DNA from 3 places in the Kitasatospora sp. NPDC048296 genome. Region 3 is predicted to be linked to each of the others. Evidence: riboswitches for the same ligand, from Rfam matches in the RefSeq annotation. Region 3 holds a riboswitch; each other region holds the start of a gene.

Region 1 (10,179 bases), on a different contig from region 3:
CGAGCTGGGCGGCGATGGCCGCGACGTCGGCGTCGGAGACGGCGGGGTGGTTCTCAGTGGTCATGGGGGGTGGGGTCTCCAACGGGGGACGGGGGGAGCGGACGGGGGGTCGCGGGGGCCAGCGCGACGGTGTCGGCGGCGTCCACCGAGTCCCAGACGCTGGCGTACCAGGGCTTGGCGGCCGCCTGGGCCGAACCGCCGGAGGAGGCGGGTGCGGCGGGCGCGGAGGGCTGGACGGCCGGGCCGGCCGGATTCACCGCGATGTACGGGGTCTCCCCCGGCACCGCGTAGTGCAGCCGGGCGCGGGCCTGCGCCTTGACGTACTCCGGGTCCTGCCAGCGGGCCTTGTCCCGGCGCAGCTGGTCGACCTGCTGGCGCACGTGGTCGGCCTTCGCCCGCTGGGCGGAGATCTCGGCGCGCTGGGAGATGAACTGCCGCGTCGGGTAGGCGAGGATCGCCACCAGGGAGCAGAGCACCAGGACGAGGACGGTCGCCCGGCTCGTGAACCGGGGTCGGGCCGCCAAGCCCGGGATCCTCCAGCCAGCCATCTCCCGTATCCCCTCCTGGTCGCGACGGTGCCCCGCCGTCCACCCTACGGGGTGTGCGGCGGGGCACCGGTCAGGCTTGCGCTGGCTCGGCTGCTCAGCCCTCGTACTTGCTGTGCTCACTCGCCTGCGGAGCGACTGCGCCTACTGGTCCGCGGAGCGACTGTGCCTACTGGTCCGCGGAGCGGAAGCGCGGGAAGGCGCCGCGGCCGGCGTACTCGGCGGCGTCGTCGAGGATCTCCTCGATGCGCAGCAGCTGGTTGTACTTGGCGACGCGCTCGGAGCGGGCCGGGGCACCGGTCTTGATCTGGCCGCAGTTGGTGGCGACGGCCAGGTCGGCGATGGTGACGTCCTCGGTCTCGCCGGAGCGGTGCGACATCATGCAGCGGTAGCCGTTGCGCTGGGCCAGCTCGACGGCGTCCAGGGTCTCGGTCAGCGAGCCGATCTGGTTCACCTTCACCAGCAGCGCGTTGGCGGTGCCGGTCTCGATGCCCTTGGCCAGGCGGGCCGGGTTGGTGACGAACAGGTCGTCACCGACCAGCTGGACCTTGTCGCCCAGCTTGACGGTCATGGCCTTCCAGCCGTCCCAGTCCGACTCGTCCAGCGGGTCCTCGATGGAGACCAGCGGGTAGGCGGCGACCAGCTCGGCGTAGTACTCGATGAGCTCGGCGGCCGACAGGGCCTTGCCCTCGAACTGGTAGGCGCCGTCCTTGTAGAACTCGGAGGCGGCGACGTCCAGGGCCAGCGCGATGTCACGGCCGGGCACGTAGCCGGCCTTCTGGATGGCCTCGGTGATGAGGTCCAGGGCCTCGCGGTTGCTGTCCAGGTTCGGCGCGAAGCCGCCCTCGTCGCCGAGGCCGGTGGACAGGCCGCGCTCCTTCAGCACGCCCTTGAGGGTGTGGTAGACCTCGACGCCCCAGCGGACGGCCTCGGAGAAGGACTCCGCGCCGATCGGGGCGATCATGAACTCCTGGATGTCGACGTTGGAGTCCGCGTGCGAGCCGCCGTTGAGGATGTTCATCATCGGGACCGGCAGGACGTGCGCGTTCGGGCCGCCCAGGTAGCGGAACAGCGGCAGGTCGCTGGCCTCGGAGGCGGCGTGCGCGACGGCCAGCGAGACGCCCAGGATGGCGTTGGCGCCGAGCGAGGACTTGTCGGGGGTGGCGTCCAGGTCGAGCATGGCCTGGTCGATCAGGCGCTGCTCGGTGGCGTCGTAGCCGACGAGCTCCGGGCCGATCTGCTCGATGACGGCCAGGACGGCCTTCTCGACGCCCTTGCCGAAGTAGCGGTTCTTGTCACCGTCGCGCAGCTCCAGCGCCTCGAAGGCGCCGGTCGAGGCACCCGACGGGACGGCGGCACGACCGGTGCTGCCGTCGTCGAGGCCGACCTCGACCTCGACCGTGGGGTTGCCGCGCGAGTCGAGGATCTCACGGGCTACGACGACATCGATGGACGGCACGAGGCATCTCCTTGCGGAAGCAGGGTCCGGCTGACGGTGGTGCTGTCAGCGGGACGATTGCGGAGTCGTTACGACCCAGAGCCTAACCGCCCGGACTCCCAGGGCCACGTTGGCCTCGGTCCCGTCTCAGCGTGTGGCCCTACTACCCCCCGGTAGTTCACCTGCTTGTCCCAGCTTGTCCCCCCGGCGCGGACGAATGCGGACGAAGGAGGCCGGGCGCGGCCCCCTTCGTCCCCGGGGTGTTGTTCGAGGTCCTACGGACCGGTTCAGCCGAGGTGCAGGACCTGGCCGGGCATGATCAGGTTCGGGTCGCCGCCGACCGTGCCGCGGTTGCCGTCGTACAGCGCCTGCCAGCCGCCGGACACGCCCTGGACGGCGGCGATGCTCGACAGGGTGTCACCGGAGTGGACGGTGTAGTCGTGGCCGGCCGGGGCGGCCTGGGCCGGCTGGGCGGCACGCGGGGCGGCGTGCTTCGGAACGTACTGCTGGACCGGCTGCTCCGCGGGCGTTTCGGCCTGCTTCGGGGCGGCGTGCTTCGGTGCGTACGGCTGGGCGGGCTTCGCGTCCGCCTTGGGGGTCTGCTGCTTCGGAGCCTGCTGCTTCGGGGCCTGCTGCTTGGGCGTCTGCTGCTGGGGGGCGGACTGCGGCTTGGCGTCCGAGGAGGTGTCGACCGCGGCCGGGGCACCGCCCTTGCTCAGGCCCGCCTTGACGGAGCAGACCGGCCAGGCGCCCGGGCCCTGGGAGGCCAGCACCTTCTCGGCGACCGATATCTGCTGGCCCTTGCTGGCCTGGTTGGCCTGCGGCGCGTAGGCGGTGCCGCCGTACGCCTTCCAGGTGCTGGAGGTGAACTGCAGGCCGCCGTAGAAGCCGTTGCCGGTGTTGATGCTCCAGTCGCCGCCGCTCTCGCACTGGGCAACGGAGTCCCAGGCGGAGGCCGGGGCGGCGGAGGCGCCGGTGGCGGCGAGGAGCGGCATCGCGAGTCCGACGCCGGCCACACCGGCGACGGCGATGGCCTTCTCGGCCTGGGTGCGACGACGGTGACGGCCAGTTCCAACGAACAGCATGAAGGGTCCCTCTCCGCACGCCTGCGAGGTGAGCTGTCGGGTTCGGACCGGGAGGTGGCCCGGCCGCCGTGCGCGGAAACGTTCCGCTCGGGCGGCTTCACCCCAAGCCGTGGAGGACGGCAACAAACCTGGTTCCCCCGCCCCTGCCCAAGGGTCTGGTCGGTTTCCCGTGGCGCGGCGGGCAGGATTCGGCGTTCCGCGCACGAGGTCCGCAGCTGCGAACTCCAGGGAGACTAGACAGATCCTCAGACCGATCACAAGCTCATATCGTCGACATCACACCGGAATTACGGCACGTGATCAATCGCCTACCAACTGCACCTGTTTGTCCGGATTGATGGGCGTTCACACCGTCATCAGGAGGGTGTCAACGACGCCCAGTCAGCGTGTCGGAGCCTCAGGAAGGGCATGTGGAGACCGGATCTCGGGACTGAATTCGACCGGAAGTTCGCGCAATCCACGCATGATCAGGCCACCCCGCCAGCGGAGATTCTCCGGAGTTTCAGCCAGTCGCAGATCGGGAAGCCGGGAAAGCAGCGTGGCCAGCGCGACACGTCCTTCGAGCCGGGCCAGCGGGGCGCCGATGCAGTAGTGGATGCCGTGCCCGAACCCCAGGTGGGGATTGTCGGTTCGGGCCAGGTCGAGGGTGTTCTCGTCCGCGAACCGGTCCGGGTCGCGGTCCGCCGCCGCCAGTACCACCAGCACCGGATCGCCCACCGGGATGTCCACCCCGCCGATGGTCAGCGGCCTGGTCGCGAACCGCCAGGTCGCCAGCTCCACCGGCCCGTCGTAGCGCAGGAGTTCCTCGATCCCGGTCTCCAGCAGCGCGGTCTCCCCGCGCACCACCGACTCCTGCAGCAGCGCCCGCTGCCCCGGGTTGCGCAGCAGCGCGTACGTCCCGTTGCCGATCAGGTTGACGGTCGTCTCGAAACCGGCGAACAGCAGGATGAAGGCCATCGCGGCCGCCTCGTTCTCGGTCAGGTGCTCGCCGTGGTCACTGGCCCTGATCAGGCCGGAGATCAGGTCGTCACCGAGATCGGCCCGCTTGCGGTGGATCAGCTCCAGCAGGTACGCCCGCATCCGCTTCACCGCCCGCCCCACGCCGCCGCGTTGGCCCCCACCATGTCGGATCATCATCCCGGCCCAGTCACGGAAGTCGTCCTGGTCCTCGGCCGGCACGCCCAGCATGTCGCAGATCGCGTAGATGGGGAGCGGGAAGGCGAACTCGTGGATCAGGTCCGCCGAGCCGCGCTGCGCGAAGCCGTCGATCAGCCGGTCGGTGAGCTGCTGCACCCGCGGCTCGAACTCGGCCACCCGGCGCGGCGTGAACGCCTTGGACACCAGCCGGCGCAGCCGGGTGTGGTCCGGCGGGTCGATGTTCAGCAGGTGGGTCATCAGGTCCGCCTGGCGCTCCCCCGGGATGCCCACCCGGCCGGTGCGGTGCGCCTGCTCGCTGTGGTGCGCCGGGTTCTTCGACAGCCGGCTGTCCGCCAGCGCCTGCCGGGCGTCCGCGTACCGCGTCACCAGCCAGGCCTCCACGCCGCTCGGCAGCCTGGTGCGGTGCACCGGGGCGTGCTCACGCAGCCAGGCGTAGGCCGGGTACGGGTCGGCGGCGAACTCCCAGGTGAAGAGCTGCGGGGCGGGCTGGGCGGCGTCGGACTGAGCAGGCATGGGTCGACCGTAGCCGCTGGGTCGGGCGCGTCCCGACCGTTCCCGACCGTCAACACGTCGCGAACGGCGCGCGAGCGGGTCGCCAACGCTCCGTGGACGGCCGGTGGACGGTCCGTGGACAGCTCTTGGACAGCTCTTGGACAGGTGGCAGGCGTGAGTCTGGTCACCTGCGGGGTAATCCCTGTTGCGGAGGGTCAGGTCGTGCCTACGATCCTCCGCAGTATGCGTGGGCGCCGGTGCGGTGTCGCCCACAGGGAGGAGCAGACCATGCGGGTCAGCGGGGCAGTCGTCGTCATCGCGGTACTCGACGGCGGTTCGGGAGCCGGCCTCGCCCGCCGGTTCACCGCGGCCGGCGCCGCCGGGATGCTGATCGCCGACACCCACGTCGGTGTCGCCGAGGACCTCGCCGCCGAACTCGACCGGCCGGGCTGCCCCGTCGTCGGCGTCGGCGCTGACATCCGCCGCCCCAGCGACGTCGCCGCCCTGGTCGACACCGCCGAGAAGCACCTCGGGCCGATCGACCTCTTCTGCGTCGCCGGCCCGAACGGCGAGCGGATCGTCTCCCTCGCCGACCTGCCCGACCACCTCGACCTGGAGCGCCTCGCCGAACTCCTCGCCCTGGTCGGCGAGGCCATCGGCGAGCTCGTCCCGCCGCAGCGGCGCCCGACCGGGCACACCGCCACGGCGGCCTGAGCCGCTACTCCGGCTTGAGCCCCTCGGCCGCGCGCACCGCGTCCCGGTAGCCCCGCGCGGCCGAGCGCAGCGCCGCGTCCACGTCCACCCCGGCGTCGTGCGCCCGCTGCGCCACCGCCAGCAGCAATCGGCCCGCCGACTCCGCGGTCAGCTCCGCCGGCAGCTCGTACGGCTCGTCCGGCACGCCCTCGAACCCCGCCCGGCGCACCCGGGACACCAGCTTCGCCGCGTACGCCAGCGCCGGCAGCCCAGCCGGCACGCCGTCCAGCACCGACTCCCGGTCCGCCTTCTCCGCCGCCTTCAGCTGCTCCCAGTTCGCCTCCACCTCGGCGGCGCCCTCGGCCTCGACGTCCCCGAACACGTGCGGGTGGCGGTACACCAGCTTCTCCACGATGTCCCCGGCCACGTCGTCGATGGTGAACGGCCCGGTCGGGTGCTCCTCGGCGATCCGGGAGTGGAAGAACACCTGGAGCAGCACGTCGCCCAGTTCCTCGCGCAGCGTGTCCCGGTCCCCCTCCTCGATCGCCTCGACCAGCTCGTACGCCTCCTCGACCAGGTACTTCACCAGGCTCTCGTGCGTCTGCTCGGCGTCCCACGGGCACCCCCCGGGCGAGCGCAGCCGGTCCATCACCGACACCAGGTCCAGCAGCCGCGAACCGGGCAGGTCGTACGAACCCGGCAGCACCTCGATCTCCGGCACCTCCCCGGCGTGCTCCACCGCCAGCCGCGCCAGCGCGTCCGTCAGCCCCGGATCCCCGTCCGGGCTCCCCAGCCACACCGTCGGCCCCGCCCCGGCCGGCTGCTCGGTCAGCATCCGCGCCAGGGCCGGCGCCGACTCCGCCGCCGCCACCTCGACCGCCACCCCGGCCTGCCGCACCGCGGCCACCTGCGGATGCCCCTCGTCCCCCACCAGCACCCGCCCGGCCGACCGCAACGCCTCCCACGCCGGCCACGCCAGCAACCCGGGGGCCACCCGGTGGGTGGTGGTCAGCAGGATCAACTTCGCGCCCGCACTGTTCGTCGGCACAGCATTCGTCGTCACACCTCGAACCTACCCGCCCCTCGACGGAAGGGCCGGGCCGCGGGCAGACCCGTCGCCCCCGGTGACTTCCCGCCCCCGAACCCGGCTCCCGAACCACACGCTCAACCCGCCCCACCGCCCTCCGGCACCCACGGAAGATCGGGCCCCGATCTGGCGGACCGCCAGGCCGGACCCACCGACTGGCACAGGACGTCGAACCGGTCGACCTCCCGCTCCTGCACGAGCGGCAGACGGTTGACACCAAGCGGCAGGCGAGGGCGGCGGATTGCCAGGAGCAAGGAGCCGGAGCCAACACCACGAGCGAGCTCGGACCCGAGCCCACCGACTCCCCGCTGCCGCAGAAACGGGTCGGGGGTCAGCGCGTGGGGGGCCAGGGGGTGGAGTGGTGGGGCTGAAGGGTGGTGAGGGATTGGCGGAGGCGGCGGACGGAAGGGTGGTGGGGGCCGTCGCGGCGTTCGCGTTCGAGGAGGACTTGGAGGAGCCAGTGCCAGGCGTTCTGGGGGTCGCCGGTGGCGGCGAGGTGGAGGCCGATGCGTTCGCGGAGGTCGTAGGCGCGCTCGGGGTCGGTGTCGAGGCCGGATTCGAGGCGGGCGGTGTGGGCGGCGAGCAGGACCTGGTACTCGGCGAGGGCTTCAGGGCCGTGGCCGAGTCGGTCGAGGCAGAGGGCGGCACGGTAACGGTGGTCGAGGCCCTGGGGGCCGTGCGGGCCACCGTCCGCGGTGGCGGCGAGGCGGCGGTACTCGGGGAGGGCCTGCTGGGGGTGGCCCTCGTGGAGGAGGGTGCGGGCGTAGATGGTGCGGATGGTGCGGACCAGGGGCGCGCTCTCGCCGAGGTCGGCCTCGGCGCGGGGCAGCAGGCCGGCGGCGAGGCCGAGGACCTCGGCGTGGCGTCCGGCGTCGACCAGGTCGGAGAGGCGGGCGCACTCCGCGCCGAGGTCCGGGCCCGAGGGGACGGCGGGAGGTGTCGAAGGGGCGGGAGGTACGAGGAACGGCCTCGGCTCCGAGCGGACCACCGGGGCGGCGGCCGCCACGGCCGACGGCTGCGGCTGCGGCTGGTGCGGGTAGCGGAAGGGGCGTGCGGGGTCGGGCAGCGGTGTGAGGCGCGGCTGCAGTGCGCCCTCAGTCGGGGGCAGCAGTGGGAGCAGCTGCGCGTACACCGTCTGGGCGTCGGCGGGGCGGTCGGCGGGCTGCTTGGCGAGGAGGTCGAGGACCAGTCGTTCCAGCGACTGCGGCACCTCAGGGCGCAACTCGCGCAGCGGGACGGGCGGTTCGTCGACGTGTCGGCGCAGGACGCCGAGGGCGGTGGGCGCCCGGAAGGGCTCCTCGCCGGAGAGCATCTCGTGCAGCAGGCAGCCCAGCGAGTAGAGGTCGCTGCGCGGGTCGGTGGTGGCGGCGAGGGCCTGCTCGGGGGCCATGTAGGCGGGGCTGCCGATGGGCACGCCGGTGAGGGTGAGACGGGTGGTCTCGGTGTCGAGGGCGGTGGCGATGCCGAGGTCGAGCAGGACGGTGCGGCCGTCCGTGCGGACCATGACGTTGCTCGGCTTGAGGTCGCGGTGGACCACCGGGATGGCGTGGACGGCCGCCAGTGCCCCGCAGAGCTGGGCCGCGACGGCCACCGCGCGCTCGACCGGGAAGGGCGCGTCCTCCGCGATGAGGTCGGCGAGGCTGACACCGGGGACGCGCTGCATGACGAGGTAGAGCTCGCCCTCGTCCTCGCCCGCGTCGAAGACGGTGACCAGGCCGGGGTGGTCGAGCGCGGCCGTCACTCGGCACTCGCGCAGGAAGCGGCGACTCAACTCGTCGCCGTGACGGCGGCGTTCGGTGCTCGTGGCGCCGGTGCCGAACCCGCTGCCGGAGCCGCCGGGCAGCAGGTGTTCGGGGCGGAGCAGTTTGACGGCGACCGGGCGGTGCAGCCGTTCGTCCTGCCCGGCCCAGACCTGGCCCATGCCGCCGTGGCCGATCTTCTCGGTGAGCCGGTAGCGTCCGGCGATCAGCCTGGTGCCGGTCACGAGCCGCCCTCGCTGGCCTGACGTCGCAACAGTTCGCCGAGTTCACGCAGGTCGTGGGCCGTTTCGGCGGCCGGGGCGGGGGCCGGGACCGCGGCCGGGGCGGGGGCCGCGGCCGGGGCGCCGTACCCGGGCACGGTGGCCGCGTACGGCGAGACGGCCTGCGGTGCGTACGGCGAGCCGACCGGCGGCCCGTACGACGGAGCGGCCGGCAACACGGTCGGCGGCCCGTACAACGGAGCGGTCTGCGGAGCGGCCGGCGTCCCGTACGACGGACCGGTCGGCGAGGTCGGGTACTTGGACGCGGGACGGCCGGCCTCCCAGACCGCGCGGCTGTCCATCGCCAGGAAGTGCACGGTCGGCGTGAACCACAGCACGCCGAGGGTGATCCCGCCGGTGACGTCGGCGGTCGGGTCCTTGAGGCTGCCCGCGATCCCGGCGGAGACGATGAGCGTCAGCAGCAGCGCGCAGAACACCACCGCGCCGACGATGTCGTACGCCCGCCTGCGCCGGACCGCCAGCAGCAGCGCCGGGACCGCGCCGAGCAGGCCGAAGGACAGCAGCGGGGCGAGCGCGCACAGCACCCGGAGGGTCACCCCGAACCGGCCCGGGACCGGGGCCCGCCCGGCAGCCGGGGCGGCCCCCGGAACTGACCCCGGAAACGCGCCCTGAACCGGCGCCGGACCGTACGGCGGGCCGCCGGGCGTCGGTCCGTACGGCCCGGGTTGATGCCCTGACATGTGTGCTCCTGAGCTGGAGGGAACCGGCGCCGACCGTGACACGGACAGCCCAGCACACCGTACCGCCCGGCCCGGCGGCCCCGGAGTCCTTCGGTCCGGTCGATGCCGAGCCGACGCCTGGCCGGTACTGAACCGACGTCAGTCCTCCGGCGGCGCCAGGACACCCGTCGCCAGCGCGTCCGTCGCGGCCCGGGCCAGGGTGTGGCCGAGGGCGGCGGCCTGGGTGAGGGCGGTGTCGAAGGCGGCGAGGCGGGCGAAGGCGGCGCCGAGGCGCCGCTGGGCGGGGAGCGGGAGGCGGGGCAGTTCGACACGGCGGATGTCGAGGCGGGCGGTGGTGGTGGCGTGGCTGGCGGCGCGCCGGGTGCCGGCGGTGGAGCGGAACTGGCCGGCCAGGAACTCCGGGTCGAGCGCGGCGGGGTCGGGCCGCAGCAGATGGAGTTGGCGGCCGAGGGCGGCACCGACCAGCGGGCCCTCGGCGGGAACGACGCGGGCTGCGCCGCCACCGAGCGCCGGGACCAGGACGTCGCCCGGGCGGGTGCGGATGTCCCCGGCGGTACCGGCGGTACTGGCGGTACCGGCAGCGTCCGTGGCGGCGAGGACGGCGCTGGGCGGGGCGCCGGTGGCGAGGTCCTGGTCGGTGATCACGGGGGTACCGCCCGGGGCGGCGCCGGCCGGACGGGTGGCGGCGCCGGTGCCGGAGGAGTGCACCTCCAGCGCGCCGCTGCGGACCAGCTCGCCCACGGTGACCACGCCGGCCGGGACCGCGCCGACGGCTGGTTCCGCACCGGGCTGCGGGAGCAGCCCGACCGGGTCGGCCAGGCCGGCCAGCAGCTCGGCCAACCGGACACCGAGGTGCGAGAGTTCGGCCGCCCCGCCGAGTCGGACGGCGGGCGGGACGTGTCGGGCCGGGGAGAGGTCGGTCTCGTCGTCCAGCAGGTCGATGGCGGCCATGGTCCGGTG
Region 2 (10,179 bases), on a different contig from region 3:
GCGGGCCGGATCGTGGTCTCGCTCATGCGGGCGAGTATAGGACCGAACCAGGCTAGTGGCTATTACCGATCCGACTGTCGCCGAGCTCCCGGCGGCGGTGGTCGGCGGCCCGCAGCACCAGCACCCGGCGGGTGCGGCCGTCCCCGCGGGGGACGCGGCGGACCTCGCTGGATATCCGGTGCTCGCCGAGCGCGTACCGCAGCCGGTCGAGGTGCCCGCAGCGACGCCCGTACCCGTCGCACAGCGGCTGGACGCGGACCTCGCCGTCCGCGGCGGTGACCCGGACCAGCTCGGCCAGTGCGGCCAACTGGCACTCGGGGCCGAACAGTTCGGGGTAGGCGAAGAGCAGATAGCCGCTCAGGGTGAGGGCGAAGGCGCCGTCCGCGAAGGGCAGTCGGGGCAGCGCGGCGGCCACGTACTGCTGCGGGTGGGCGGCCGAGTCGGCGGTGAACAGCCGGCGGGCGCGGTCCCAGCTGCGCAGGTAGCGCTCCGACCGGCAGCGGCCGGTCGCCGGGTACAGGTGCGGGCGGGCCGCCATCGCGGCGGCCATCGAGTCCCGGGCCGCCAGGGCGTGGTCCGCCACCTCGGGCAGCGGCAGGGCGTACGCCGGGTCGGCGGCGATCACCCGGCAGCCCAGCTCGCGCGCCTCGGCGGCCAGGCCCGCCGCGCCGCCGGGGCAGTCCAGCACCGGCCCGGGCAGGGCGGCGAGCAGGGCGCGGGTGAGGCCGAACATCGCGCAGTACTCGTCCAGCGGACGGGAGGTGATCAGGATGTCGGGGTTCGGCGCGGAGGTCCGTGCGGCGGCCACCCGGCCATCCGAACACGGGCCGGCCCCGGCCGCATCCGGAGCGCGGGCGGGGCCTCGAACGGTGGACCGGGCCTGGCCGGCGGGCCAGCCGGCGGGCGGGCCTGGGCGGGTTCAGCGCCCGAGCAGGCCCAGGGCGGCGGCCCGGTTGACGTTGGTCAGGCCGCGGACCAGCCGCGCGGTGAGGAAGACCAGCAGCACCCCGGCCAGCGAGAACGCGGCGATCTGCCAGGTGCCCTCGATGTAGTAGACGTGCCGGACGTGGTCGCTGCCGGTGAAGTCGAACAGCCGGTAGCCGTGCCAGTCGGTGTAGGTCGGGAAGACCCAGTGGTAGGCGGGGTAGAGCGCCATCATCCAGCCGAGCAGCAGGAACACCAGCGTCATGGAGAAGCTGAACACCGCCCACGGGAACATCACCACCTGGTACAGCACGGCCTTCCAGCCCGCCACGTCCGCCAGCCGCGCGGTGATCCCGCCCCAGTTGCCCGGGCGGACCGGCCGCACCGGCGCCGGGCCGGGCACGTCCAGGCCGAGCATGCCGCGCACCCGGGCCCGCTCCGCCCGGCCCAGGCCGCGGGCGATGTTGGTCAGGCCGGCCAGCACCGGCAGGCCGAGGACGGTGACGACGGTGCTGAGGCCGAAGCAGAACAGGGTGATCGCGACGGTGAAGCCGGCGATCGCCACCGGCAGGCCGGTGAGCACGTAGCCGATCTCGCGGTAGTAGTGCGCGGAGAACGGCGCCCGCCAGAAGGCCGGCGGCCGCTCGGTGCGGCGGGCCCGGGCGGTGTCCGGGCCGTCGTCGCCGTAGCCACCGTGGACGTCCCACTCCTGGTCCAGCATGCTTCGACTGCTGCTCATCTCCGGCCCCGGCCCCTCGTTCTCGCGGTCGTTCGTACTCCCTGACACCCCATAGTCTGGCCGAGCCGCAGCTCAGGGGGCATCCGGGGGACCGGCGGATCGGGGGTGGGGTTAACCCCCGGCCGGGCCCGCTTCCGGGGTCAGGACGGCACCGAAGGGCCGGGCCACTCGTCGACGAGCATCGAGTACAGGTACGAGTCCGACCAGACGCCGCCCTTGTACAGGTCGTGCCGCACCCGCCCCTCCAGCTGGAAGCCGAGCCTGGTGAGCACCTTGGCGGAGGCCGTGTTGTCCACGTCGACCCGGGCGGCCAGCCGGTGCAGCCCGAGCGGGCCGAAGGCGAGCTCGCAGAGCAGCCCGGCGATCTCGCCCGCGTAGCCGCGGCCCCACACCCCGCGGCTCAGCACGTAACCGAGGTGAGCGGAGCGGTACTTGCCGAGGGTGAGGCTGGCGTGCGCGATCGGCAGCGCGTCCGCCGGGTCCTCTGCGTCCTCCCGCCGGACGACGGCGAGGCGGTAGGTGTCCCGCTCCTCGGCCATCGCCTCCTCCAGGTACAGCTCGATCTGGTCGGCGCAGGTCTCCCGGTCGCGCGGCTCGAAGGGGAGGTAACGGGTCACCTCCGGGTCGCTGTACAGCGCGTGCAGCGCGTCCACTTCCTCCGGGGTGTGGTGGTACTCGCGGATGGCGAGCCTGGGGCCGGTGAGGCGTACGGGGACCATGGCTGCCGACCCTACCCCCGTCCGACGGCTACCGTTCGGAACATGAACGACGAAGACCTGCGGCTCGCCCCGCGCACCAGGGCCGCCGACCTGCTCGACTGGGCGGCCGAGCAGGACCGCGCGCCGGTGGCCGAGGAGCCGCTGCGCACGGTGCTGGCGCTGCTGGAACTGGGCGAGGGCAGGATGCACGACGGCTGGCCCGAACTGACCTCCAACGCGGTGGAGCACCTGCTGTACGAGCGGCTCCACCTCTACGTCCAACCCGCCCCGGAAGCGGACCCGCTCGCGTACGGCGACGCCGTACGGCTGCTGGTCGACCACCAGCGGGCGGCGAAGCGGCTCAACGCCAAGCGCCAGGAGCGGCTGCACGCCGAGGCCGAGTGGCAGGGCGAGGTCGCGGCCGGGCTGCTGCGCCGCGCCGACCTGGTCACCTGGCCGCGGCTGTACGCGGTGCTGCTGCACGCCCACGGGGTGGACACCACGGACGAGGCGGCGGTGCGGGACTGGCTGGCCGGCTTCGCCGGGCTGGGCGAGGAGGAACGGCTGGCCGGGTTCGAGGCGCTGGTGCCGACCGGCTGGCTGGACGAACCGGACGAGCAGGGCTGGGGACCGGGCCGGGTGCTGTCGGTCGGCATGGCCACCGACGGCGCGCGGCGGCTGCTGGAACACGGCCTGATGCGGCGCAGCTACCGCAACCTGGCAGAGCTGAACGCGCTGGGGCGGCCGATGCCGGACGAACTGGCCGGGGACTTCGGGGAGTTCGAGACGGCGGCGGCCGAGGTGGCGCTCGACCTGATCGGCGAGTGGACGGTGCCGGGGCTGCCGCGGCTGCTGGTGGAGGAGTTCCCGGAGCTCGCGCCGGAGCCGGGGGCGGAGGAGATCGACGCCTACCTGGCGCAGCTGCCGGCGGAGTCGGCGGAGTGAACGGCCGAGGGCCCCGGGTGTCCGGGGCCCTCGGGCGTCGCGTCAGGGCCCCCGGTTCCCGTCGGGGGCTCCCGTCAGGGGTTCAGGTGGTTCCCGTCAGGGGTTGAGGCCGCGTTGCTGGAGCCAGGTCTCCGGGTCGACCGGGGCGCCGCCACCCGGGCGGACCTCCAGGTGCAGGTGCGGGCCGGTGACGTTGCCGGTCGCGCCGACCTTGCCGATCTGCTGGCCGGAACCGACCGCGCCGGAGCCCTTGATGATCGAGGAGAGGTGGCAGTACCAGATCTCGGTACCGTCGGGCAGGGTCTCGACGATCCGGTAGCCGTACGCGCCGGACCAGCCGGCCGAGGTGATGGTGCCCTGGCCCACCGCGTAGACCGGGGTGCCGGTGTCGGCGGCGAAGTCCAGGCCGGTGTGCAGGTGGGCCCAGTAGCGGGCGCTCTGCCCGTAGTGGGCGGAGAGGTTGTAGTCCTTCACCGGCAGGGTGAGGGCGGCGGCCTTTGCGCGCTCGGCCTCGTCGGCGGCGCGCTTGGCGTCGGCCTCCTTGGCGGCGGCCTTCGCCTCAGCCTCCTTCGCGGCCTCCAGACGGGCGCTCTCCTCGGCGGCGGTGCGCTGGCTGTCGGCCTGCTGCTGGATGCGGGCGGCGAGCGCGAGGCCCGGGTCGGCGGCGAGGGTCACCGGGGCCTCGTCCGCGGCCTCGACGGCGGGCGCGGCGGCCGGGGTGGCGGAGGCGAAACCGGTGGCGCCCAGGGTGGCGGCGACGGCGGTGACGCCGAGCAGCGGGGAGGCCCCGCGGGTCTGACGCGGCATCCGGTGGCGGTTGGCCTCGGCCTCCGGGGCGAAGTCGTCGGTGCCGAGCGACTCGGTTCCGTCCGGGCCGGGGTGGTCGAGGAGCTGGGTACCGGCTGCGGGGCCGGCCGGGTGTGCCGGGGTGTGCGTCGACGCCACGGAGGCGCGCTCCTTTCCTTCCTTCGCGCCTACCGGGTTAGCTGACGGGTTCGGAGCAGGAAGGTCTCCTACGGCCGGGCCGGGGCCCCGCCGATTCACCCCAAGGAACGTGGTTCCCCGGCTCCCTGACCTGCCCGGAGGCCGGTCGGCGGGATTAGGCGACGGCGCACGGTGCCGTCTGGGTACGGCATTGACGACCGCGCTGCGTTATCAAACGTTAATCCTAGGAGGCCCTGATTCCAAGCCATCCGTCCGGGACGACTGGGGAGCAGGTGGTCGGACGCCGACGAACGAACCGTCATTCGCCCAGCCCATCTGAGTACTCCTACTCATGTGCGACCCGGCCGCACCCCCACATCCTGACGGCATGAGCGCACCGATGCAGTCACGCACCACGGCCGCGTACTTCGTCCAGGCCGTCCTCTCGTTCGCGATCTCCGGCTCGGCCCTCGCCGTCGGGGTCGCCCACCTGCCCGTCGGCGGGTGGACCAGGGCCTTCCTCGGGATCGGCCTGCTCTACACCGTCACCTCCGCATTCACGCTGGCCAAGGTGATCCGGGACCGGCAGGAGTCCTCGGACACCGTCGCCCGGGTCGACCAGGCCCGACTGGAGAAGCTGCTCAGCGAGCACGACCCGTTCCGGGCCGAGGGGGTCTGAGCCGTCCCCGGGACACCGGGGGAAGGGGTTGACGGCTAAGGCTATTAGCCATAGCTTTATGGCTATCGGCAGCACCGACCCCGTGGAGGACCACCGTGAACGGCACCATCACCCCGAGCACCCAGTACCTCGACGTCCCCGGCGGCCGGATCGCCTTCGACGACACCCGGCAGGGCGACGGCACCCCCGTCGTCCTGCTCCCCGGAATGCTCGACAGCCGCCGCGCCTACCGGCACCTGCACCCGCTGCTCACCGCCGCCGGGCGCCGGGTCATCACCATGGACGTGCGCGGCTTCGGCGAGTCCTCGATCGTCTGGGACGACTACAGCCCGGCCGCCGTCGCCACCGACGTCCTCGCCCTGCTCGACCACCTCGGCATCGAGCGGGCCGTCCTGGTCGGGCAGTCCTACACCGGGGCGACCGTGGTCAAGCTCGCCGGGGACGCGCCCCAGCGGGTCGCCGGAATCGCGCTGATCGACGCCTTCGTCGAGCACCGGGCCAACGCCCTGATGCGCGGCGTGATGGCCGTCATGGGCAGCGCGATGGTCCACTGGCCGGCTGTCTGGGGCTTCTACCTGCGCAAGATGGCCTTCCCCGGCCCCCGACCCGCCGACCTCGACACCTACGTGGCCGGGCTGGTCGCCGACCTGCGCACCCCCGGGCGCAAGACCGCCACCCGCGGACACGTCACCGGGGACTCCGCGCCGATCGGCTGGTGCGCGGCCGTCCGCTGCCCCTCGCTCGTCCTGATGGGCAGCAAGGACCCCGACTTCCCGGACCCGACGGCCGTCGCCGAGCGGCAGGCCGCGGCGCTGGGCACCCGGAAGGTGATGATCGAGGGGTCCGGCCACTACCCGATGGCCGACAACCCGCAGGCCGTCGCGGACGCCCTGCTGCCCTTCCTCGCCGAGCTCGCCTGAACCCGCCGAGCTCGCCTGAACCCGCTGAGCCCGCCGAACCCGCCGAACCGCAGCCGTACGGAGAAACCGAACCCATGCCCCGAGTAGGACTGACCCCGGACCAGGTCGTCGACCACGCCCTCGCCCTCATCGACGAGCAGGGCGCCGAGGCCCTCACCCTGGCCTCCGTCGCCGCCCGCGCGGGAGTCGCCACCCCCTCCCTCTACAAGCACGTCAGCGGAGGCCTGACCGAACTGCGCCGGCTGATCGCCGTCCGGGTCACCGAGGAACTGGCCGACCGGCTCGCCGAGGCCGCGGTCGGCCGCAGCGGCGACGACGCCGTCACCGCCGTTCTTCGCGCCTACCAGGCCTACGCCACCGAACACCCGCACCGCTACACCGCCCTCCCCCAGGCCCCCCAGCCCGACGACGACCTCACCCGCGCGGCCACCCGCCTCGTCGGCGTCATCATCGCCGTCCTCCGCTCCTACGGCCTCGACGGTCCCGAGGCCATCCACGCCGCCCGCACCGTCCGCTCCCTCGCCCACGGCTTCGCCTCCCTCTCCATCACCGGCGCCTTCCAACTCGCCGAAGATCTCACCACCACCCACGACCGCCTCGTCACCACCCTCACCACCGGCCTCCGCACCTGGCCGAAGGCGGAGGAAGAGGAGTAGGAAGTCGGGCCCGCCGACTTCTGGCGCAGGGCGATCGGAAGGCCGGCGGTCGGGAGGGCCGGGTTCTGGTGCGGGGCGGGTGGGGGTTGGGGGGGTTGGTGGGGGTGAACGGGCTAGTGTGGCGGGCTGACTGGTGGTCATGACAGGGGACCGCCCACGCTTGGCGGAGGTCCCGATGCCCGCACTGATGGCGAGGGTGCGGCGGTGGTACGGGCGGCTGCTGGACGGGGACATACGGGCGGGGCGGGTGGCGCTGGGGGTGCTGCTCGGGGTGACGGTGGTGCTGGGGGTACTGCCGATCCTGATGCCGTACGGGTGGCCGCCGTCGGCGTTGGTACTGCCGGTGGTGGGTGGCGGGCTGGTGCTGCGGCGGGGGCAACTGCTGGTGCTGGTGTGCGCGGCGCTGGCGGGCAGCGGGCTCGGGGCGGCGGTGCAGGACCCGCGCGGGGTGCGGCTGGGGGTGACGGTGGTGCTGGCCGCGACGGGGGCGACGGTACTGACGGCGAACCGGTTCCGGCACCGGCTGGGGCTGCGCGGCACCCAGGGCGACACGATGCTGCTGGAGCTGGCCGAGCACAACCGGACGCTGGCCCGCCTCCCGGAGCGGCTGCTGGACTGGCACTTCGACAGCGAGCTGGCCCCGGTCGGTGGCGCCTCCTTCTCCGGGGACTTCCTGCTCTGCGCCCACCGCCCGGAGGAGGACCTGCTGGAACTGGTGCTGGTGGACGTGTCGGGCAAGGGCAGTCGGGCGGCCGCCCGGTCGACCCACTTGTCGGGCGCCTTCGCGATGCTGCTGGGCCGGGTGCCGCCGGAGGCGTTCCTGCCCGCCGCCAACGACCACCTGGTCCGGATGGGCTGGGAGGACGACTTCGCCACCGCCGTCCACCTGGCGCTGCACCCGGCGACCGGCCGCTACCGGCTGTTCAACGCGGGCCATCCGCCGCCCGTGCGGTACTGCCGGAGGAACGGCTGGCAGCCCTCCGGGCACGGCGGTCCGGCGCTGGGCCTGGTGCCGGGCGCGCCGTACCCGCCGGTGTCCGGGCGGCTGGGGTACGGCGACTCGCTGCTGCTGTTCAGCGACGGCCTGGTGGAGGTGCCGGGCCGGGACCTGGACGAGGGGGTGGGCCGGCTGCTGGCCGCCGCCGAGCCGGAGGTGCGCACGCACCGGCCGCAGCAGCAGCTGGTCCGGGGCGCGGCGAGCAGGCTGGTGCGCACCGTCGCGCAGGACGTCGCGGACGACCGCACCCTGGTGCTGGTGCGGCGGCTCGGTACGGCCGGTCCGTCCGGTCCGGCCGTGACCGGTTGAGCCGCACGAGGCCCCAAGAGACAGCGCCGGCCCCGGCCGGACGACGCGGCGCCGCTGCTCCCGCACCGGACCCCGTCCGTTCCGCAACACCGTGCACACACACCCCTCACATCCCGGGACGCGAATCGGCCATCACCCGTACCGTCGACCCGGGCCGGAAGGCCCTGGACGGACGATCACGGATCTCGTCGGACTCCCGCGATCGGGGTCGAACGACGCTGGATTGACGGCGTATTGACTCGATATTGACGAGATCCGGTCACTTGGCGAGATCCGTTCACACCTACGTAGGATCATCACCCTAGAATTCGCGGCGTGACGATGACTCAGTGGTCCGTAACGGCAACCGGCGTACTCGCCGTCCTCGCCCTCGTGGCCGCCGCGCGGTACCGCGCCGTGTCCGTCACCCACCGCGGCCGGGCCGACCGGCTGCAGGACGGACTCGCCCGGCTCCAGGACCAGCTGACCGCCGAACTCTCCCGCCGGGGCGCTGACCTGGCCGCCGTCCAGCAGGAGCAGGAGCTCACCGCCTCCACCCAGCGGGCCTTCCTCAGCGTCGCCCGCCGCATCCTCGTCATGGCCCACGACCAGCAGGCGCTGCTCGACGAGATGGAGCGCACCCACGACGACCCGGCCCTGTTGGAAGGCCTGCTCAAGGCCGACCACGCCGCCGCCCAACAGGCCCGGCTGGCCCAGACTCTGGCCGTCCTGTGCGGCGCCCGGGCCGGACGGCACTGGCCGGAACCGGTCACGCTGGAGGACGTGGTGCGCGGCGCCCAGTCGCGGATCCTGCCGTTCCAGCGGGTGGTGGTCCGCAGCCGGATCGAGACCGCGGTGGTCGGCGCCGCCGCCGAGGCGCTGATCCACGCCATCGCCGAGCTGCTGGACAACGCCACCCGCTACTCCCCGCCCAGCACCCAGGTGTTCGTCACCCTGATGCCGGTGCACAACGGCGCGGTGATCGAGATCGACGACGGCGGCGTCGGCATGCCGGAACAGGCCGTCGCCAAGGCCGCCGCCGCGCTCGCCGGCGGCAGCACCCTGGAGGTCTCCCGGCTCGGCGAGGTACCGCAGTTGGGCCTGGCCGCCGTCGGCCGGCTCGCCGAGCAGTACGGCTTCCGGGTCACCCTCAGCTCGGCGCCCTCACCGTACGGCGGCGTGCGCGTCGTCATACTGCTGCCGAACGCCCTGCTCACCGAGCCGCTGCCGCCCACCGTCCCCGGCCTCGGACCGGACGACCGGGCGTTCAGCCCCGACTTCCGGCCGGCCGCTCCCGCCGGCCACCCGACGGCCGGCCACCCGTTGGTGGAGACCCCACCCACCGGCCGGCCCCCCGCCACCGGTGACACCCCGCCGCCGCTGCCCCGCCGGAGCCACCGGCGCGACCGCGCGAACCGGCCCGCCCAGCACGCCGCTCCCCCGCCGCCCGCCCCGCCGTACCGCTCGGCCCGGGACGCGCAGGCGTTCATGGCGATGTTCCAGGCCGGGACCGCCAGCGGCCGATCGGCCGCCCAGGCCCGGGCCCAGACCCCGCCCGGTCCCCACTGACCCTTCCCGCCCTGCTCCCCCCGACTTCCCCAGCCCTCCGGAGAGTTCCATGACCACCACCCCTGATCTCGGCTGGCTGCTCGCCGACATCATCGCCGTCCCGCAGGTCCAGCACGCCGTCGTCGTCTCCAACGACGGCCTGGAGATCGGCCGCAGCGCCGGCATCCCCCGCGAGGACGCCGAACGGCTCGCCGCCGCCTGCTCCGGACTGCAGTCGCTGGCCCGCGGCGTCGCGGCGGGCTTCGGCGGACCGGGCAGCGCCACCCGCCAGATCATCATCGAGTACGGCGGCGGTTACCTCTTCATCGTCGCCGCCGGGGCCGGCGCGCACCTGGCCGTGGTGACCAGCGAGGCGGTGGACGCCGGGCTGGTCGCGTACCAGATGCAGGTCCTGGTCGAGCGGATCGGAACCCACCTCACCAGCCCGCCGCGGGTCGACCACGCGGCGGGGGGCCACCGGTGAACGGGCCCGTCCGGCCCTACGTCATCACCGGCGGGCGCAGCCGTCCCACCCGGGCCGACCTGGCCATCGAGAGCCTGGTCAGCGCGTTATCCGACCCCCCGGAACTGCCCGAGCACGTTCTGCTCAACCGCGAGCACCGGCGCATCCTCGGGCTCTGCCACAGCCTGCTCTCCGTCGCCGAGGTGGCGGCCCACCTGGGGCTGCCGCTCGGCGTCGTCAAGGTGCTGGTCGGCGACCTCTGGGACCTCGGCGCCGTGCAGGTGCTCCCGCCCGTCCCGCAGGCCGAACGCCTGCCCACAACCCTCCTGGAAGAGGTGCTCGTTGGCCTCCGCCAACTCCGCTGAAGCCCCCGCCGACGTGCCGGCCGAGCCGCAGTA
Region 3 (10,179 bases):
CCCGGCCCCGGCGCGGCGCAACGTGGGCGCCATCAGGCCGAGCGGGGCGGCGGCGCCGAACCAGACCGAGTCGCACTTCTCGGCGCGCAGGATCTCGGCGGCCCGCCGGGTGACCCGGGGTGTGGGAACCATCACCTTCGTACGGTCCCGGATCACCGGGAACGGCTGCTCGGCGTCGAACCGCCGCACCTCGCTGCCGTCCCGCCAGGTCGAGGCGTACACCACGACGCTCCCGGCGGGCTGACGGACAGCCATGTTGTGCACGAAGGCCTGGATGCCCCCGGGGCGGGGCGGGAAGTCATTGGTGACGATCAAGGTTCTGTGCATCAGGCCACGGCTCGCTCGGTCGGGGGGTGCGCGGTGTACCGCTGGGTGATCCGTACGATAGGTCAACACCATGACCCGTCGGGAACGGATCCGCGCACGGCAACCGTTTGACCCCCGGGTCAGTCCTAGTACCTAGGCCGTGGAGGACCGCGGCCCGGGCGTCCGTCTGTACGACGCCTCCGGTGAGGACGTCCGAGACGAACGAGGGAGCGCAGTGGAATTGGCCCCGGCCACCGAGCCAGGTTCTTCGCGCGGCCGCCTCGGCCGCCCGCTCGGGGCGCTCGCCGCCCTCGGGGCGACCTGGGTGGCCACCCGTACCGTGCTGGTACTACTGATGACCGGCGTGCTGAAGGCGCCCGGCGGCGACGTCACCGCCGACGTCTGGATGATCTACCACGCCTGGTACGGGGTGTTGCAGACCGGCACCTTCCCGTTCGACGACGTGACCTGGCAGTACCCGCCGGGCGCCGCCCTGGTGATCCTGCTGCCGGGCCTGCTGCCCTGGTCGTACCTGGTCTCCTTCTGGGTGATCTGCGGGATCGCCGACGCCGCCGCGGCCGCGCTGCTGATCCGCACCGGCCTGCGCAAGGGCAGGGCGCTGACCGGCGCCTGGATGTGGGTGGTCGCCGTTCCGCTGCTCGGCCCGATGATCTACAACCGCTTCGACCTCCTGGTCACCGCGCTCACCCTGGCCGGCCTGCTGGCGCTGATCCGCCGCCCGGCGGTCGGCGGGCTGCTGCTGGGCCTGGGCGGAATCGTCAAGATCTGGCCGCTGCTCGGCCTGATCGGCACCCCCTCCGGCCGTCGCACCCGCCGCGCCTGGACGCTGGCCGCGGCCACCGCCGTCTCGGTGGGGTTCGTGCTCGCGGCCGGGATGAACGGCGCCTTCGACTTCCTGACCTTCCAGGCGGACCGCGGCATCGAGGTCGAGTCGGTCGGCGCGCTGCCGCTGCACTTCGCCCGGATCGCCGGGGCCTGGGACGGCAAGGTCACCATGAACTACGGCTCCCCCGAGATGCTCGGGCCGTGGGTCGGCGTGATCAGCAAGGTGATGTTGGCCGGCACCGTGCTCGGCTTCCTCTGGCTGCTGCTGTGGCGCTTCACCGCCCGCCGCCGCAACGCGGCCACCATGTACGACGCCGCGCTGTGCGCGCTGCTGGTCTTCGTGGTGACCAGCCGGGTGATCAGCCCGCAGTACCTGGTCTGGCTGATCGGCGTCGCCGCGGTCTGCCTGACCGTACGCGGCACCAGCCAGCGCCCGGTGGCGCTGCTGATCCTGATCGCCTGTCCGCTGACGCTGGTCGAGTTCCCGACCATGTTCACCCAGATCCTCGCCAGCGACCCCTGGGCCATCACCGTACTGACCCTGCGCAACCTGCTGCTGCTGACCGCCGCCGTGCTCTCCGGCATCCGGCTCTGGCGCTCCACCCGCGCCGCGGCGGCCCTGCCGCCCACCGTGGTGCTGGACAAGGCCCCGGCGCTGCCGGCCGCCTCCTCCTACCCGGTCCGCCCGGGCATCGCGTACGAGCAGGACCTGCTGGACGGCATCGACCACCCCGCCGGCCGTTGACCCTTGGGCCCGGCCGGGCGCCGGCCGCCCTGGCTAGGCCTTCAGGGACGAGACCTCGGCCAGCCAGAGCGCGGTGAACCCGGCCAGCCCGACGCCCAGCTCACCGCGCAGCAGCCGGTCGATGCGGGGCTCCCGCTCCTCGCCCTGCCCGTCGCCCGCGCCGACCGCCCGGTAGAAGGCGACCAGCCGGTCGGTCCCCCAGCGGCTGGCGATCAGGTCGCAGGCGAGCCAGGACTGCTCGTAGGCCTGGGCGATGCCGGTGGCACCGGCGGTGAAGTCCGCGTCGACGGGCAGCGCGGTGGGCAGCTTCCCGGCCGCGACGTCCCGGGCCAGCTCGGGGGCGATCTGCTGGGGGCGGCGGCCGGAGTCCCGGTAGGCGGTCCAGTCGGCGACGCCCTCGGAGAGCCACAGCGGGGTCCAGGCCCGGGTGTCGGCCCTGGTCGCGACGTGGGTGGCCTCGTGGGTGACGACCACCTGCCGGCCGAAGTCGCTGAGCCGCCCGAACGCCTCGGGGTTGACCACCACCCGGTCCGCCGGGGTGTGCCAGGGCGCTCCGGGGGCGGCCACGGTGACCGCCGCCATGCCCGTCCAGCCCGCCGGGTCGGCTTCCAGCAGCTGGGCGAACTGGTTCTCGGTGGCCGGCAGTTCGAGCAGTAGCCGGCCCGGCCAGGCGCCGCCCCACACCGCGCTGACGGCCGGCACCGCCTTGTCCCCGACCGCGACCAGCCCGGCCGGGTCCGGCCCCTCGGCCAGGCCGAGCACCAGGCAGTGCGCGCCGGGGGCGGTACGGGCGGGGCCGAGGTCCCACAGCGCCGGGGGCCCGCTCGCGGCCTCCTCCCGCTCGACCCGCCAGCCACCCGCCTCCCGGACCAGCGCGATCCGGCGCGGGTACACCACCGGGTACTCGTCGTAGCCGGCGATCCGCACCGCCAGTTCGACGGAGGCGGTCAGCCGGTCCGGCCCGTCGGCCGCCGACGACCCCTGATCGGGCGACAGCACCAGGTTGCGGTAGACCGCCTCGGCCCCCGTGAGCCCGGACCGGGCGGGCAGCGAGCGCGCCCGCGCCGCCAGCAGATCGGCCACCTCGGCCCGCTGGTCGGCCGGCCGCCCGGGTGCCGGCGGCGCGGCCGGGGGCAGCGACAGCTGGGTCAGCCCGCCGGCCGCCAGCAGCAGCGCGGCGCGCCGGGACAGTACGCGACCGGGTATCTCGGCCGGGCCGGAGGTCGTCGCGCTCAGAGCCGGACCACTCCCGCGACCGGCATCGCGTTGACGCTCTCGTACCGCACCTTGGCTCCCGGGTAGGGGGCGTGCACCATCACCCCGCCGCCGGCGTACATCCCGACGTGGTGCATGTCCCGGTAGAAGATCACCAGGTCTCCCGGCCGCGCTTCGGAGAGGCTGATCCGCTGCCCGGCGAAAGCCTGGGCCTGCGAGGTGCGCGGCAGGGTCACTCCGGCCTGCCGCCAGCTGTAGTACATCAGACCGGAGCAGTCGAAGGCGCGGGGCCCGGTGGATCCGTAGACGTACGGCGAGCCGATCATCCGCACCGCGGCGGCCAGCGCGGCCGCCCCCCGCTCGGAGGCGGCCGGGGTGGTGCCGAGGTCCAGCCGGTCGGTGCCGCGGGTGGCGCGCCGCTCGGCGTCGTTGGCGTCCTGGACGAGCATCCGGGCCCGCTCGGCCGCGCCCAGGCTGTTGAGCAGCTTCTGGGCCTTGGCCAGCCGCTGCTGGATCTGCTGCTTGTTCTCGGCCAGCGAGCGCCGGGCCTGGTCCAGTTCCGCGAGCTTGCCCGCGGTCTCGGTGCGGCGCTGGTCGAGCGTGCGCTGACGGCTGACCAGCTCGTGCAGCGTCTCCCGCTGCCGCTCGGCGGCCTGCCCGAGGGTGCGGGCGCGGGCGAGGTAGGACTCGGGGTCACTGGAGAGCATCAGCTGGGCGGTCTGGGTCATCCCGCCGCCGCGGTACTGCGCCCCGGCCACGGTCGCGAGGTCCCCGCGTAGCTGGTTGAGCTGGTCCTGGCCGGCGGCGACCTCGCCCTGCAGGAGCGCGGTCTCGCTCTGGAGCCGCTTCTGCGCCTCCTGCGCGGCGTTGCACTTCTCGGACGCCCGCTCGGCCTCGTCGTACAGCTGCTCGACCTGCGCCTTGACGTCCCTGAGGTCGGGCGTGCCCGGTGCACCGGGAGCGGCCTGGGCGCTGCCGCCGGCCGTCACACTCAGGGCCGTGGTGGCGGCCGCGGTCAGCACCAGCGCACGGACGAGCAGTGGGGAACGACGGTGCACGGACATGGCGGCAGCGGCTCCAATCCTGCGGCGCGGCCCCGCGGCCGCGCCCCAACGGGCGGCCGTCGAGCGGGAGTCCGGTGGCAGACGTTAGCGAGTCCGGGCAAGCGAGTCCAAACCCCTCCCGACCCGAATATTTGACCACTAATCGGACATTCGCCCGAGCCGCCGGAAAAGCCGCAGGCCCGGCCCTCCGCAATGGAGGACCGGGCCCGAAACGGCCTGGGCGGAGATCAGACCCGCACGATGGAGGCCAGCGGCATGTTGGAGACCGCCTCGTAGCGGACCGAGGCGCCCGGCTTGGGCGCGTGCAGCACCTGGCCGTTGCCCGCGTAGATGCCGACATGGTGGGCGTCGCTGAAGAAGATCAGCAGGTCGCCGGGCTGGGCCTGGGAGATGTCCGAGCCGATCCGGGTGCCGGCGCCGGCCTGCTCCTGCGAGGTGCGCGGCAGCGACACGCCGACCTGGTTGAACGCCCAGACCATCAGGCCGGAGCAGTCGAAGGAGCCCGGGCCGGTGGCACCCCACACGTACGGGCTGCCGACCTTGCCCGCGGCGGCGGCCAGCGCGGCGGCACCGTGCGAGCTGCCGGGGGCGGCCGGCTTGGCAACCGGCGAGGAGGAGGTGGCGGAACCCGAGGAGCCCGAACCCGAGCTGATGTCGGTACGGCCGCTGTCGCGCGAGGCACGGTCGGCGGCGGCCTGCTGCTGGGCGGCGGCCTTCGCGGCGGCGTCGGCCTGGGCCTTGGCGTCGGCCGCGGCCTTCTCCTCGGCCTGACGGATCGCCTGACGCTCCTGCTCGGTCAGGGTGTTGAGCAGGTCCTGCGCGGCCTTCAGCTTGTTCTGGACCTCCTCCTTGGAGGTCTTCAGCTGCTGGGTGGTGGACTCCAGCTCGGCGAGCTTGCCCTGGGCCTCGGTGCGGTCCTGGTCGAGCTTGCGCTGCTCCTCCTGGAGCTGCTTCAGCTGGTTCTTCTGGGTGTCACCGGCCTGGTTGAGCGCACCGGCCTGGTTGAGGAAGTTGTCCGGGCTGGTGGAGAGCATCAGCTGGACGGTCGGGGATATGCCGCCGTTGCGGTACTGCTCCCCGGCGATCTCGGCGAGCCCGCCCTGCATGTCGGTCACCTGGGCCTGCTGCCGGGCCACCTGGTCCTGCAGGCCGGAGACCTGCTTCTCCAGGGCCTGCTGCTTCTCCTGGGCGGCGTTGTACTTCTCGGTCGCCTGCTCAGCCTGCTCGTTGAGCTGGTCGACCTGCTCCTTGACCTGGTCCTTGGTCGGCTGCGGGTCGGCGTGCGCGCCGGACTGCGCGGAGAGGGCAACGGCTGCCGCGGCGACACCGGTCAGGATCGAGACACGGGCGCGGCTGGCGGGCTTGGGACGACGATGGGACGCCACGAAGGCGGACTCCTTCTTCCTACGGCCGCCTACCGGGTGAGCTGACGGGTTCGGGCCGGAAGCATGCCCTACGACGCCTCACGGCCGTTCCACCGGCCGACCTGGCGCCGATTCACCCCGGAGGAACGTGGTTCCCCGGCTCCGCTCCGCAGCGCCCCCGACCACTGGGCTCCCCTGTCGGACAGTCGCTTCGACCTGCCCCGCTGTTTCGCGAACTCGACGGTAACCACCGCCGCCACCCAGGCTGGGTGATCGACAGTGCGGTGGTTCGGGGCACGACCCTAGTAACTGAACCGTGATCCGTTCAAATCCTTGTCAGAAAAAAGACGGAAGATTACCCGTGTTCTTTTGTGAAAATGACCGATGGTGATCGCCACCGCACGCAAAGCTGATCAGGTCTCACCGGCCGACCACGGAACAGACAAGCCCGAAGCGCCACCCCCGGCAGGAGGGTGGCGCGGATCACAGGGCCGGAACCCGGACTTTCGGGCGTGTCGGGGCGTCAGACCCGGCGGATCGTGTTGATCGGCATCGCGTCGGCCTTCATCACCTTCACCACGTCACCGGTGTGCGGCGCGTGGACCACCATGCCGTTGCCGATGTACATCCCGACGTGGTGCCGGTCGCTGCCGTAGATCACCAGGTCGCCCGGCTGGGCCTGGTCCAGCGAGGGCACCCGGGTGCCGACGTTGCCCTGCTCCTGCGAGGTGCGCGGCAGCGAGACGCCGGCCTGGGCGTACGACCAGACCATCAGGCCCGAGCAGTCGAAGGTGCTCGACCCGGTGGCGCCCCAGACGTACGGCGAGCCCTGCTTGCTCATCGCCTTGGCGACGGCCACGGCCGCGTAGCCGCTGGCCGGCGGCAGGCTGCTGAGGTCGACCCGGGCCGTGCCGCGCGAGGCGCGGTCGTCCTGCTGCTGCTGGGCCTTCAGCGCGGCGCGGTCGGCGGCACTGAGCGAGTTCAGCAGGTCCTGCGCGGCCTTCAGCTTCTGATTGACGTCCGACTTCGCCTGGTTCAGGTCCTTGGTGGTGGAGTCCAGCGAGGACAGAACGGCGGCGGCCTCGGCCTTCTCCTGGTCCAGCCGTCGCTGCTGGTCGAGCAGGCTCTTGAGCGCCTCGGTCTGGCTGGCGCTGGCCTGCTGGACGCTGGAGGCCTTCTCCAGGTAGCCGGACGGGTCGGAGGAGAGCATCAGCTGGACGGACGGGTCGATGCCGCCGGTGCGGTACTGGTCGCCCGCCACCTCGGCCAGGCCCGTCTGCAGCTGGGTCATCTGGTCCTGGCTGCGGGCCACCTGGTCCTGCAGCTGGTCGGCCTGCTTGCGGAGCTGGTCGGCCCGCTCCTTGGCGCCGTTGTACTTCTCCGCCGCCTGCTCCTGCTCCTGCTGGAGCTGGTCGATCTGCGCCTTGACGTCGTCCTTGCTCGGCTGCGGCGCCGCGTGCGCGCCCACCTGGGCGGAGAGGGCGACCGCGGTCGCAGCGGCAGCGGTGAGCACGGAGACCCGCGCGCGGCTCGGCTGCTTGGGACGGCGGTGGGAGGCCAAGGGACCGGCTCCTTCTTCCATCGGACTCACCTGATCGGATGAGATTCCGGAAAATAGGTTTGACGCCAGACCCTAGTGAAGATCTATCCGTTTTGCCACTCCCCGAAGGCGTGAACTCCGGCCCCCATGCTGACTTCACGGGATCCGCACACCCTCGCAAAACGGACACTGCCCGGACTTCACACCGTCCGACCCGAGGTCAGGGCCGGGCCAGCCGGTTCAGCAGCAGCACCGAGGCCACCGGGCGCGCGCCCGCCTTCCGCACGCCCTCCGCGACCTCCCGGTCGGTGGACACCACCACCACCGGACGGCCCTGCGGCTCGGCCCGCACCAGACGACGGATCAACTCGTCCGCGGTCTCCCCGGTCCGACTGAACCGTACCCGAACCCCGCGCGGTGGCGCCATGATCACCGGAACGTCCAGGTCCTGCCCGTCGAACACACAGGTGACCTCCGCCTGGGTGCGCTGCGCCAGCATCGCCAGCCCGCCCAGCAGCCGGATCCGCTGCTGCTCCAACGGCAGCGTCGGATAGCCGGTCTTGGTCACGTTGTAGCCGTCCACCACCAGGTGAACCTGCGGGATCGCCAGCAGCTGGTCCAGCAGCGCCGGATCGTCCTCGGCCAGGCCGCGCCGAGCCACGTCGTGCGGCGAGGCCGCCCCCGGCACCACCGCCTCCACCAGGTCCGCCGGGCGGATCTGGGAGACCGGCAGCGCCAACTCCCGCTGCAGCCCCTGCGCCGACTGCAGCACGGTGTCCAGCAGCAGCCGCAGCCGCATGTCCTCGACGCCGCGCCCCTCGCGGGCCGAACGGCGGCCCTGCTCGGCGGCGTTCTCCAGCTCGGACACCCGGTGCCGCAGCCGCCGCGCCTCGCTCTCGGCCGCGCTGCGCTCGGTCACGGCCTGCGCCTTCGCGGCCTCCAGCTCCCCGGTCACCCGCCGGGTCTCGGCCTGCGCCCGGCGGGTGTCGCTCTCCAGCGAGCGCACCTTCTTGCGCAGCGACTCGGCCTCCCGCCGGACGCCCTCGAACTCCGCGCGCTGCCGGTCCAGGTCGGTCCGCGCGGCCGCCCGCACCTCGGCCAGCTCGGCCTGCAGCTTCTCCACCAGCCGGGTGGCCTCCGCGGCCGCGTCCTCGGCGCCCGCCCGCTCGGCCTCCTCGCCGGCCTCGGCGACCAGCCGGCTCCAGCCGGCCGAACGCACCAGGTAGGCGGCGGCTGCGACGTCCATCGGATCGGCGGCGCTGGGAACGGTGCCCGACTCCAGCGCCTTCACCAGATCCGGCTGGCCCAGCCGCAGCCGCTCCGCTATCCGCACCCGGAAGGCCGGCTCGGACTCCAGCGCCGCCGCCAGCGCGGTGGCCGCGTACTTGGCGCGCCGCGCGGGGGTGAACTTGACGTACTGACGCAGGCTCTGCGGCAGCTCCGCGGGCGGCAGCCCGCCCAGCGCGTCCGAGGCCAGCCCGACCACCCGCCGGCGCACCCCCTCGGGCAGCGGCCGTTCGAGCTTCTCGACCGCAAGCTCCGAAGCGGCGTCGGCATCACCGGAGTCACCTGAGTCACCGGACTCCGCGGTCTCCGGGGCAGCGGCCGCCGGGAGGGGGGTCTCCGTGAGCGGGGTCTCCGACGGGACCGTCTCGGCGCCCGGCTCCGGTGCCGGCGCAGCGGGCTGAAGCCCCTGCGCTTCGGCGGGCTCCTTCGCTGCGTCCACCACGTCCTCGGCTCCGATCCTGGTCCAGCGGGTGCGGCCGCGGCCGCCCCTGTCGTCACGCTCCGTGCGTCTTGTCTGTATTGTCCCGTGCGGCGGGGATCAGCCCTACGCGGCGGGGGCCTCCGCGCCCTCGGCGCCCGGACGGGCCACCAGCTCGACCTGGTCCACCGCGTTGCACCAGCGGCAGCGCACCGACTCGATCGTCTCGCTGAGCACCTCGGTCTCCTCGACCTTGGATTCGCCGGCCAGGTCGAAGTGCAGGAACTCGGTCACCCGCGCGGTGCGGGTCACGTCGAAGCGGGTGAGGTTGCTGCACAGCGTGCAGCGCCAGCGCGTCTCGGCGGTCAGAGCGGGGACGGTCATCGGGGATCCTCTCGGCTGGTCCCTGGGTGGGCTAGGCGCTCCCCCCGGAGCCCCGGCGTCGGCGGCGGGAGGCGGGAATGCCCGCCCCCAGCCTATTGCCTGGGGCAACCGTCACGACCACCGGTTGCCGGAACAGTGAGGGCTAGTCCACCTGCCGTAAACCGCCGTGTCACCTGCGCCGTCCGGAGGGATGCTTGGCCGCATGGCGCTCGCGGCCCCCGACCACACCGACGCGCGGGACGGCCGCCCCGCGGTGACCGCCCGGGCGGTCACCTACGCCCTGATCGCGGTCAACACGCTGGTCTTCCTGCTCGGCCCCGCCGCCGGGCTCAACCCGCTGTACGGCCGGGGCCAGGCCCGGCTCTGTGCCGAGCAGAGGTACGAGCAGCGCTGGGGCGCCGTCCCGGTCGAACTGCTGACCGGACACCCGCTGACCGCCGAACAGCTCGCCGAGGCGCCCGACCCCGTCCCCGGCTGCCCGGCCGCCCCCACCCCGGGCAAGCACCCGGCGGTGTCCGCCCTCACCGGCCTCTTCCTGCACGCCGGCTGGCTGCACCTGCTGGGCAACCTGCTCTTCCTCTATGTCTTCGGTCCCACCGTCGAACGACGGCTCGGCCGGCCCAGGTTCCTCCTCTTCTACCTGGCGGCCGGCAGCCTGGCCGCGTACGGCTTCGCCCTCGCCGAGGCGCACTCGGCGGATGCCACCCGGGTCCTGATCGGCGCCTCCGGCGCGATCTCCGGAGTGCTCGGCGCCTATCTGCGCTTCCACCCGCGGGCTCGGGTGACCACCCTGGTCCCGCTGCTCCTCTTCCTTCCGCTGCGCTTCCCGGCCTGGCTGGTGCTCGGCCTCTGGTTCGCCCTGCAGTGGTGGTCGCTGCACTCGGCCGGGCCCGGGGTGGCCTACCTGGTCCACGTGATCGGCTTCTCGGCCGGCTTCCTCTACGCCTGCACCGTCGTCGGCCACCCCCCGAGACGCCCCCGCTGAGGCCCGATACGCTGGCGGCACCCCA

The links. A riboswitch is a leader RNA that binds a small molecule or an ion and turns the genes downstream of it on or off. The one in region 3 is predicted to bind cyclic di-AMP.
Region 1: it holds a riboswitch for cyclic di-AMP, as region 3 does, so the genes downstream of both, ACGF12_RS08405 (transglycosylase family protein) here and ACGF12_RS18060 (NlpC/P60 family protein) in region 3, are expected to answer to the same signal.
Region 2: it holds a riboswitch for cyclic di-AMP, as region 3 does, so the genes downstream of both, ACGF12_RS31930 (M23 family metallopeptidase) here and ACGF12_RS18060 (NlpC/P60 family protein) in region 3, are expected to answer to the same signal.

The regions. Positions count from the first base shown of each region.
Region 1 covers NZ_JBICZB010000008.1:120,528-130,706, reverse strand. The annotation lists gene ACGF12_RS08420 (DUF501 domain-containing protein) at 1-82, opposite strand, end outside; gene ACGF12_RS08415 (septum formation initiator family protein) at 54-524, opposite strand; gene eno (phosphopyruvate hydratase) at 715-2,004, opposite strand; gene ACGF12_RS08405 (transglycosylase family protein) at 2,271-3,068, opposite strand; cyclic di-AMP (ydaO/yuaA leader) riboswitch at 3,073-3,239, opposite strand; gene ACGF12_RS08400 (cytochrome P450) at 3,450-4,739, opposite strand; gene ACGF12_RS08395 (SDR family NAD(P)-dependent oxidoreductase) at 5,007-5,432, shown strand; gene ACGF12_RS08390 (MazG family protein) at 5,437-6,474, opposite strand; gene ACGF12_RS08385 (protein kinase) at 6,830-8,482, opposite strand; gene ACGF12_RS08380 (hypothetical protein) at 8,479-9,075, opposite strand; gene ACGF12_RS08375 (N-6 DNA methylase) at 9,358-10,179, opposite strand, start outside.
Region 2 covers NZ_JBICZB010000076.1:22,313-32,491, reverse strand. The annotation lists gene ACGF12_RS31955 (GNAT family N-acetyltransferase) at 1-26, opposite strand, end outside; gene ACGF12_RS31950 (hypothetical protein) at 53-808, opposite strand; gene ACGF12_RS31945 (sensor domain-containing protein) at 920-1,663, opposite strand; gene ACGF12_RS31940 (GNAT family N-acetyltransferase) at 1,804-2,382, opposite strand; gene ACGF12_RS31935 (hypothetical protein) at 2,425-3,306, shown strand; gene ACGF12_RS31930 (M23 family metallopeptidase) at 3,403-4,251, opposite strand; cyclic di-AMP (ydaO/yuaA leader) riboswitch at 4,264-4,422, opposite strand; gene ACGF12_RS31925 (YiaA/YiaB family inner membrane protein) at 4,619-4,909, shown strand; gene ACGF12_RS31920 (alpha/beta fold hydrolase) at 5,005-5,829, shown strand; gene ACGF12_RS31915 (TetR/AcrR family transcriptional regulator) at 5,904-6,485, shown strand; gene ACGF12_RS31910 (PP2C family protein-serine/threonine phosphatase) at 6,661-7,791, shown strand; gene ACGF12_RS31905 (sensor histidine kinase) at 8,113-9,339, shown strand; gene ACGF12_RS31900 (roadblock/LC7 domain-containing protein) at 9,389-9,802, shown strand; gene ACGF12_RS31895 (DUF742 domain-containing protein) at 9,799-10,146, shown strand; gene ACGF12_RS31890 (ATP/GTP-binding protein) at 10,124-10,179, shown strand, end outside.
Region 3 covers NZ_JBICZB010000027.1:908-11,086, forward strand. The annotation lists gene ACGF12_RS18040 (glycosyltransferase family 4 protein) at 1-327, opposite strand, end outside; gene ACGF12_RS18045 (glycosyltransferase 87 family protein) at 542-1,897, shown strand; gene ACGF12_RS18050 (hypothetical protein) at 1,931-2,980, opposite strand; gene ACGF12_RS18055 (NlpC/P60 family protein) at 3,130-4,176, opposite strand; gene ACGF12_RS18060 (NlpC/P60 family protein) at 4,404-5,561, opposite strand; cyclic di-AMP (ydaO/yuaA leader) riboswitch at 5,572-5,725, opposite strand; gene ACGF12_RS18065 (NlpC/P60 family protein) at 6,064-7,101, opposite strand; gene ACGF12_RS18070 (NYN domain-containing protein) at 7,301-8,809, opposite strand; gene ACGF12_RS18075 (hypothetical protein) at 8,912-9,169, opposite strand; gene ACGF12_RS18080 (rhomboid family intramembrane serine protease) at 9,372-10,154, shown strand.